DNA from 2 places in the Exiguobacterium sp. KKBO11 genome. Region 1 is predicted to be linked to the other one. Evidence: riboswitches for the same ligand, from Rfam matches in the RefSeq annotation. Region 1 holds a riboswitch; the other holds the start of a gene.
The links. A riboswitch is a leader RNA that binds a small molecule or an ion and turns the genes downstream of it on or off. The one in region 1 is predicted to bind FMN.

Region 1 (3,405 bases):
AGATGTGACCCGGTCGTTTGAAACGTTCCGGTCCATCCGTCAGCATCCGCTGAATCGTTAGCGACCGTTCCTCAGCACTGATGCCGGTCTTTGCCTCTTCATGATCGATGCTGAGCGTGAATGCCGTTCCATGCGGATCTGTATTATTCGCTGTCATCGGAGCAAGTTCGAGTCGCTTTGCGATCCGCGGGCTGACTGGTACACAGACGAGTCCTTTTCCGTATGTGATCATGAAATTGATGTTTTCCGGTGTCGCGTGTTCCGCGAGCATGACGAGATCGCCCTCATTCTCACGATCCTCGTCATCGCAGACGATGATTGGTCGTCCGCTCTTCAAATCTTCTATCGCGTCTTCAATCAAGTCGAATCCGTTCATTACATGTCGCCTCCTAAGAATGCTGCCCAGTCCGTCTGCTTCTCATGCTGCGTGAAATGATAGAGATGTTTCGCCATCATGTCACACTCGATATTGACGACTGCGCCGCTTGCCAATCGATCAAACGTCGTCACTTGACGTGAGTGCGGAATCAATGAAATCGAGATCGTTTCCGGCGTGACGCGTTGCAACGTCAGGCTCGTGCCGTTGATCGCGATCGAGCCTTTCGGAATACAATACTTTTGCCACGATCCGACATCAAACGTATAAACCATCGCTTCTCCATCCGGTCGCCGACTGATCAGCCGCGCTGTTCCGTCGATATGTCCACTGACGAAATGACCGCCGAAACGACCGTCTGCCGGCATCGCCCGTTCGAGTTGCAATGGGCTTCCGACGCGGTACGTGCCGAGTGCCGTCGAACGGATCGTGTCATGGACGGCATCTGCTGTGAAACCGGTCGGACTCATCGACGTGACCGTCAAACAAATCCCGTCGACGGCGATGCTATCCCCGATCTTCGTTCCTTCGAGTACCTGGTGCGCCTCAATTTCAAGCGCTAACCCGTTCGGTCGCGGGATCTTTCGTTTTAAGGTTCCGACTTCTTCAATCAATCCGGTGAACATGTCGTCTCCTCCTTTCGGATGTACGTCAGATGGAGATCCGGTCCAACCGTCTCAACCTGGTCGATTTGAAAACGATCTTCGATATCGTGTTGACTATTCCACGCATCGCCTTCAAAAATCGATGGGGCTTGGTAGACTTCGATTCGGTCAACGAGATCTGCCTCAAGGAAAGCGGCTTGAATCGTCGGTCCACCTTCGATCAAAACACTGCGGATGTCTTGTTCGTATAAGCGTTTCAAAATCGCTTCCGGCGTCTCATACTCACCAACGAGAACCGTCACCTGATCGTGACTAATCCGAGGAACACTCGTCAGCCAGTAGGTTGGATTTTTACCATCACGGAAAACTTGGGCCGTCTCCGGGACCCGACCACGACGATCGACGATTACCCGAATCGGCTCGATGCCTGACGACGCGCGTAACGTTAGTGCCGGATCATCGACGAGGACCGTCTCACTGCCGACGAGAATTGCGTCGTGGCGTCCACGCAGGGCGCGACCGTTCGCGCGTGCTTCTTCTGACGTGATCCAGCGCTGTTCACCTGTCGCCGCGATCCCGTTCATCGTCTGAGCGATTTTGACGGTCACGGTCGGACGTTTTCGTTCGATCGTCTTCCAGAATGCCGTGTAGAGGGCTTCTGCCTCATGGCGTAACAAGCCAACCTCGACTTCGATTCCCGCGTCCTGTAGTCGTTTGATTCCGGAACCAGCGACGATCGCATGTTTGTCTTCCGTTGCGACGAAGACTCGTTTGATTCCTGCTTGTAGAATCGCTTCCGTGCATGGTGGCGTCTTGCCATGATGATTGCATGGCTCGAGCGTCACGTAAAGATCGGCACCGCGGGCGGCTTCTCCTGCCATCCGTAAGGCTTCGACTTCTGCGTGCGGACTACCGGCAAACCGGTGCGCACCGAAGCCAATGATGCGTCCTTGTTTGACGATGACACAGCCGACACTTGGATTCGGACTTGTTTGTCCGTGTAACATTTGTGCTAATTGCATGGCATAACTCATCATCTGTGACATCGCGTTCACTCCTTTCAAATGAAAAAAGACGCCCCTTGAAAAAGGGGCGTCTGTATAGAAGGGTTCACGAAATACACGGTTCGCCCCCTGCATTTTTTCATGCAGAAAGAGACCATCTCCTGAAAACATTTTTTCAGAAAACGGCTTGAATCGTGTCGTTTCGTTCTTCTCCCATCCGGACTTTACCGTCGGCCCTGGAATCTCACCAAGTCAGCCATGATGCGTACATCACAGGTCGCGGGCTCGTCGATCAATCGATCGCATCACCGCCGGTTGGGATTTTCACCCTACCCCGAAGAACTGGATTATTCAGTTATACAATTTTAGCCTAGCATATCTTTTTCAAGAAAACAAAGCGCAAATGCTTCTGTCTTGTCTCTTTTTTGATTTCGCTCCAATTCTGTCACCCATCACCAATTCGTGATCAACTGCATCTCAAAAACGACCGGAGCACCTGATAGCAGTGCATCCAGTCGTTGTTTTCCGCTTATAAATATCCGTTCTTCCGATCGTGGAATTCTTGAGCGATCGCCCCGCGCGTCCGTTCATCAGCGAGGACGCGAAGCGCTGTCCGAGCGAGGATTTTCGCCCCCGTGATCAATGCTTCATCTCCAGCTTCTGAACGAGCCGCTTCTTTGAATGCTTCCGTATGCGCGACGAGATCGTCCGGACCTATCTTGATATACGGATGGATCGTCGGAATGACTTGACTGATGTTACCGGCATCCGTCGAGCCAAGACCCGGTCGTTCGTCTAAGTGGACCTTTTCACCAAGCGATTCTGCTTCTTCTTGGAACAGACGGTCGAACGTCCGGTTGAAGACGAGGTTATCGACTTCATTTTGGAAGGCGATGACGTCAAGTGTCGCCCCAGTCGCGAGTGCCGCGCCTTGGGCGACAGCTTTGACTTTTTCCGTGACGGCATTCAATCGTTCCCGTGTCGTCGCCCGGATGAAGAAACGTGCTTTTGCGTATTCCGGGATGATGTTCGGCGCATCACCTCCATGCGTGATGATTCCGTGAATCCGGACATCGTCCGGTAATTGCTGACGTAACGCATTGATTCCATTGAAGAGTTGAATGACAGCGTCAAGGGCGTTGATGCCTTCCTCCGGTGACGCCGCTGCGTGTGCCGGACGACCCGTAAAGGCAAAGTCGAGCGGATCGACCGCAAGGGAAGAACCCGTGATCCGTGTTTGTCCCGACGGATGGACCATCAAGGCTGCATCGATCCCTTCCAGCAACTGATGTTTGACGAAACTGCCTTTCGCACTACCGTTCGGTCCACCTTCCTCGGCTGGTGTTCCAAGGACAACGACACTCCCGCCGACTTCATCGAGCACTTTACTGAGCGCGATCGCCGCTGCGACGCTCGTCGT
Region 2 (3,405 bases), 400 kb from region 1:
GCCGATGACGAAGACGTTATCGTATTCTGGTACGTGGTGATGTGCCGTCAATTTGATCCGACCACCACTGTCTGCAGCAAAGCCGAGATCACGAACGACTTTGACCGGTTGCGTACCTGCCGTCCAAATCGTCAAGTCCGACGGGTACGTATCGTCGCCGTTACGCACGTCGTCCGCTGTGACGAGCGTGACGTTCGAATTGTTGATGACTTCCACGTCATGCTCCTCGAACCATTCCTGGACGTAAGATGAGACTTTGTCGGATAAGAATGACAAGACGGATGGACCGCGGTCGAACAAACGAATCGTTAAATCCTTCCGGCTTTCATGCAGTTCACTGGCGAGTTCGACACCGGATAGACCAGCACCGACGATCGAGACGACGGACCCCGGTGACAGACCACAGATCGCTTGTTGTGTCTTTCGAGATTCTTCAAGTGTCTGGATGCTGTATGTAAACTCTTGAGCACCCGGAATGTTGTGGTATTTATCCTCGCAACCGAGGGCGATGATCAAGTCATCATAGAATAATTCTGATCCGTCCTGCAGGTGGACCGTATTCGTCTCTGGTGAAATTTTAATGACATGTCCATATTTATAAGTAAGATGTTTCCCCTCCGGAAATTCAATCCGGACATCCCGATCTGATAATGTACCTGCTGCGAGTGCGTAATATTCCGTTTTGAGTGCGTGGTACGGTAGACGGTCGACGAGCGTGACGGCAACTTCCTCGTCCTTGAATCGCTCACAAATCCGCATTCCACCATATCCTCCGCCGAGTACGACCAATTGCTTCATAACGTAAAATCCCCCTTAGTTCCCCTAAATCAGTCTGACCTTGTATAATACGACATGAGGCAGGTCGTTTCCTGCTTGAAGGAGGAAAAAAAGTGAATCCGATTATTGAATTTTGTATCAGTAACTTAGCGGCTGGTACACAGGTCGTCATGGAGCAACTCGAACGTGACCCGAACGTCGACGTCGTCGAATACGGTTGCCTCGGCTATTGCGGCATTTGTTCGCTTGATCATTTTTGTCTCGTTGATGGTGAGACCGTCGTAGGCGAGACACCGGAAGAGTTACTCGAAAAGATTTACCTGAAAATCGAAGAAAATGAGCTGTGAGCACGGACAGCCAAAAAATCCCCTCGTTCGTCTGAACGAGGGGATTCGTGTCCGTCAGCGGGCGCAGCTTTTCGGATCAGGCAGATTGTTGACGGCGCATCATCCATGGTCGTAGTTTCAAGAACAACGGAATGAAGAGTGCCGAGATGAACAACGCCTTGATGACGTTAAACGGTAAGATACCGGCTGTGATCGCTGTCCATTTGACAGCTGGATCCGCCATGTAGTCCATACCGAGGAACCATGCATACGCTGGAAGGATCAAGATATAGTTGAGAATCGCAAGACCGAGTGCCATCGTGATCGTACCAGCGACGAGACCGGTTGCGAGACCTTGTGTTGATTTCTTTTTATGGTAGAACCAGCTGACAGGAAGCACGAATGCGACGCCAGCAGCGAAGTTCGCGAATTCTCCGACCGGAACACCACTTCCGCGGAAGATGTAGTATAGCACGTTCTTCAGTGCTTCGACGATGACACCTGCGACCGGTGAGAACATGATCGCTGCGACGAGAGCAGGAACATCACTGAAGTCAATCTTCAGATAGTTCGGTAAGAACGGTAGTGGGAAATTGATAAGCATAAGAACAAATGAGATTGAACCTAACATTGACAGAGTGACCATTTTTTGTGTGCGTTTCATACGAGTATTGTCTCCTTTTGCTCGTTCCTCTCGATGAAGTATTGGCATGACTGCGTCCATAAAGAAACCCCTATTGATGAGATCAACAGGGGAGAAGTCCGCATTAAATAAACCTAATCGATTATTGCAAAAATCGATCAAATTCAAACTCATGCCGCCATCTTCTCCCATCCAGACTGTACTGTCGGCTCCTGAATTACACAGAATCAGCAAATAGCGCCCTATTCGCTCGCGGGCTTCAACTCAAAAAGAGTTGTTTACCGCCGGTCGGGAATTTCACCCTGCCCTGAAGATGGAACGATTATTTTGTTGTACATACCATTTATACAACGAATTCAAGATAGTTTCAAGCAACTAGGTTTCGATTCGCTCAGAAGTTGCGTATACTAAAGAAAAGGAAGGTGATGACATGATCCATTTAACGGAGGCAGCAGCGCTACAAGTCCAGGACATGATGGCGCAGGCACCAGCAGATGAACGGAATCTTCGGATGCTCGTCCAAGGTGGTGGATGTAGTGGTCTGTCGTACGGAATGGGATTCGACCAACAGAAAGAAACGGATCTCGTTTTCGAACAGCACGGCGTGACCGTCATCGTGGACGAAAAAGATTATCCGGTCGTCAAAGGACTGGAAATCGATTATAAACAGTCGATGCTCGGTGGCGGATTCACAATCACGAATCCGAATGCCATCGCAACATGCGGTTGCGGGACTTCGTTCCGGACGGCAACGAATTCCGGGACACCGGGTGGCTGTTAATGAATCCAATCGTGGACATCGTCCACGATTTTTTTTATTATCCGCATACAGGAGACCTGTCCCGTTGACTCGAAATATTAAGAGAGTGAATGCTACTACGAACAGGGAGGGCTTCAGGATGAGAAAAGTATTGATCTTCGGGGGAACGCGCTATTTCGGACGCCGGCTTGCAATTCGCTTAGCCGATTCGGGGGATGACGTGACAATCGTCACACGCGGCGAGCATACGCCACCAGTCGCGAAGGGCTTGACATTTTTCAAAGGAGACCGGACGTCAAGTAGTACGATGAAGGACTTAAGCCAACAGCACTGGGATGTCATCTATGACAACATTTGCTTCACGCCGTATCAAGCCAAGCTTGCGATTGACGCGTTTGAAGGGAAAGTCGGGCGCTACGTGTTGACGTCGACGATGTCTGTCTATGAAGACGGTGGTGCGAATATCACGGAGCGTGCCTACAATCCGTTTCCCGGGAAATATGAGCTTGAGAAGGAACATGGATATGGCGAAGGGAAACGCCAAGCGGAGAGTTATTTCTTCCAACGGGCGACGTTCCCAGTCGTTGCGGTCCGTTTTCCGGTCGTCCTCGGACCAGATGACTATACGGAGCGACTCGTTTTTCATATCAAGCGGGCGCTTGACGGTCGTCCGATCGTTGCTGAAAACACGTACGCGAAGATGGGGTATATCTCAAGTTACGAAGCCGCTGCCTTTCTGGAGTGGTGTGGTCGTTCGGAACTGACCGGACCAATCAACGCTGCAAGTGACGGTGTCTTATCAATTCAAGACCTAGTGGATAAGATCGACCGCGTTGCGGGAACGACGAGTCAACTCGTTGCAAAAGGAGAAGATGAATCCCCGCTTGCGCCAGAACGCG

Region 2: another riboswitch for FMN. It lies ahead of AYO36_RS02635 (ECF transporter S component); the one in region 1 lies ahead of ribD (bifunctional diaminohydroxyphosphoribosylaminopyrimidine deaminase/5-amino-6-(5-phosphoribosylamino)uracil reductase RibD).

Annotation. Positions count from the first base shown of each region.
Region 1 covers NZ_LUCU01000011.1:74,310-77,714, reverse strand. The annotation lists gene AYO36_RS00690 (bifunctional 3,4-dihydroxy-2-butanone-4-phosphate synthase/GTP cyclohydrolase II) at 1-376, opposite strand, end outside; gene ribE (riboflavin synthase) at 376-1,002, opposite strand; gene ribD (bifunctional diaminohydroxyphosphoribosylaminopyrimidine deaminase/5-amino-6-(5-phosphoribosylamino)uracil reductase RibD) at 987-2,027, opposite strand; FMN riboswitch at 2,187-2,331, opposite strand; gene AYO36_RS00675 (M20 family metallopeptidase) at 2,515-3,405, opposite strand, start outside.
Region 2 covers NZ_LUCU01000011.1:475,165-478,569, forward strand. The annotation lists gene AYO36_RS02625 (NAD(P)/FAD-dependent oxidoreductase) at 1-798, opposite strand, end outside; gene AYO36_RS02630 (YuzB family protein) at 891-1,124, shown strand; gene AYO36_RS02635 (ECF transporter S component) at 1,201-1,767, opposite strand; FMN riboswitch at 1,923-2,065, opposite strand; gene AYO36_RS02640 (HesB/IscA family protein) at 2,177-2,527, shown strand; gene AYO36_RS02645 (NAD-dependent epimerase/dehydratase family protein) at 2,646-3,405, shown strand, end outside.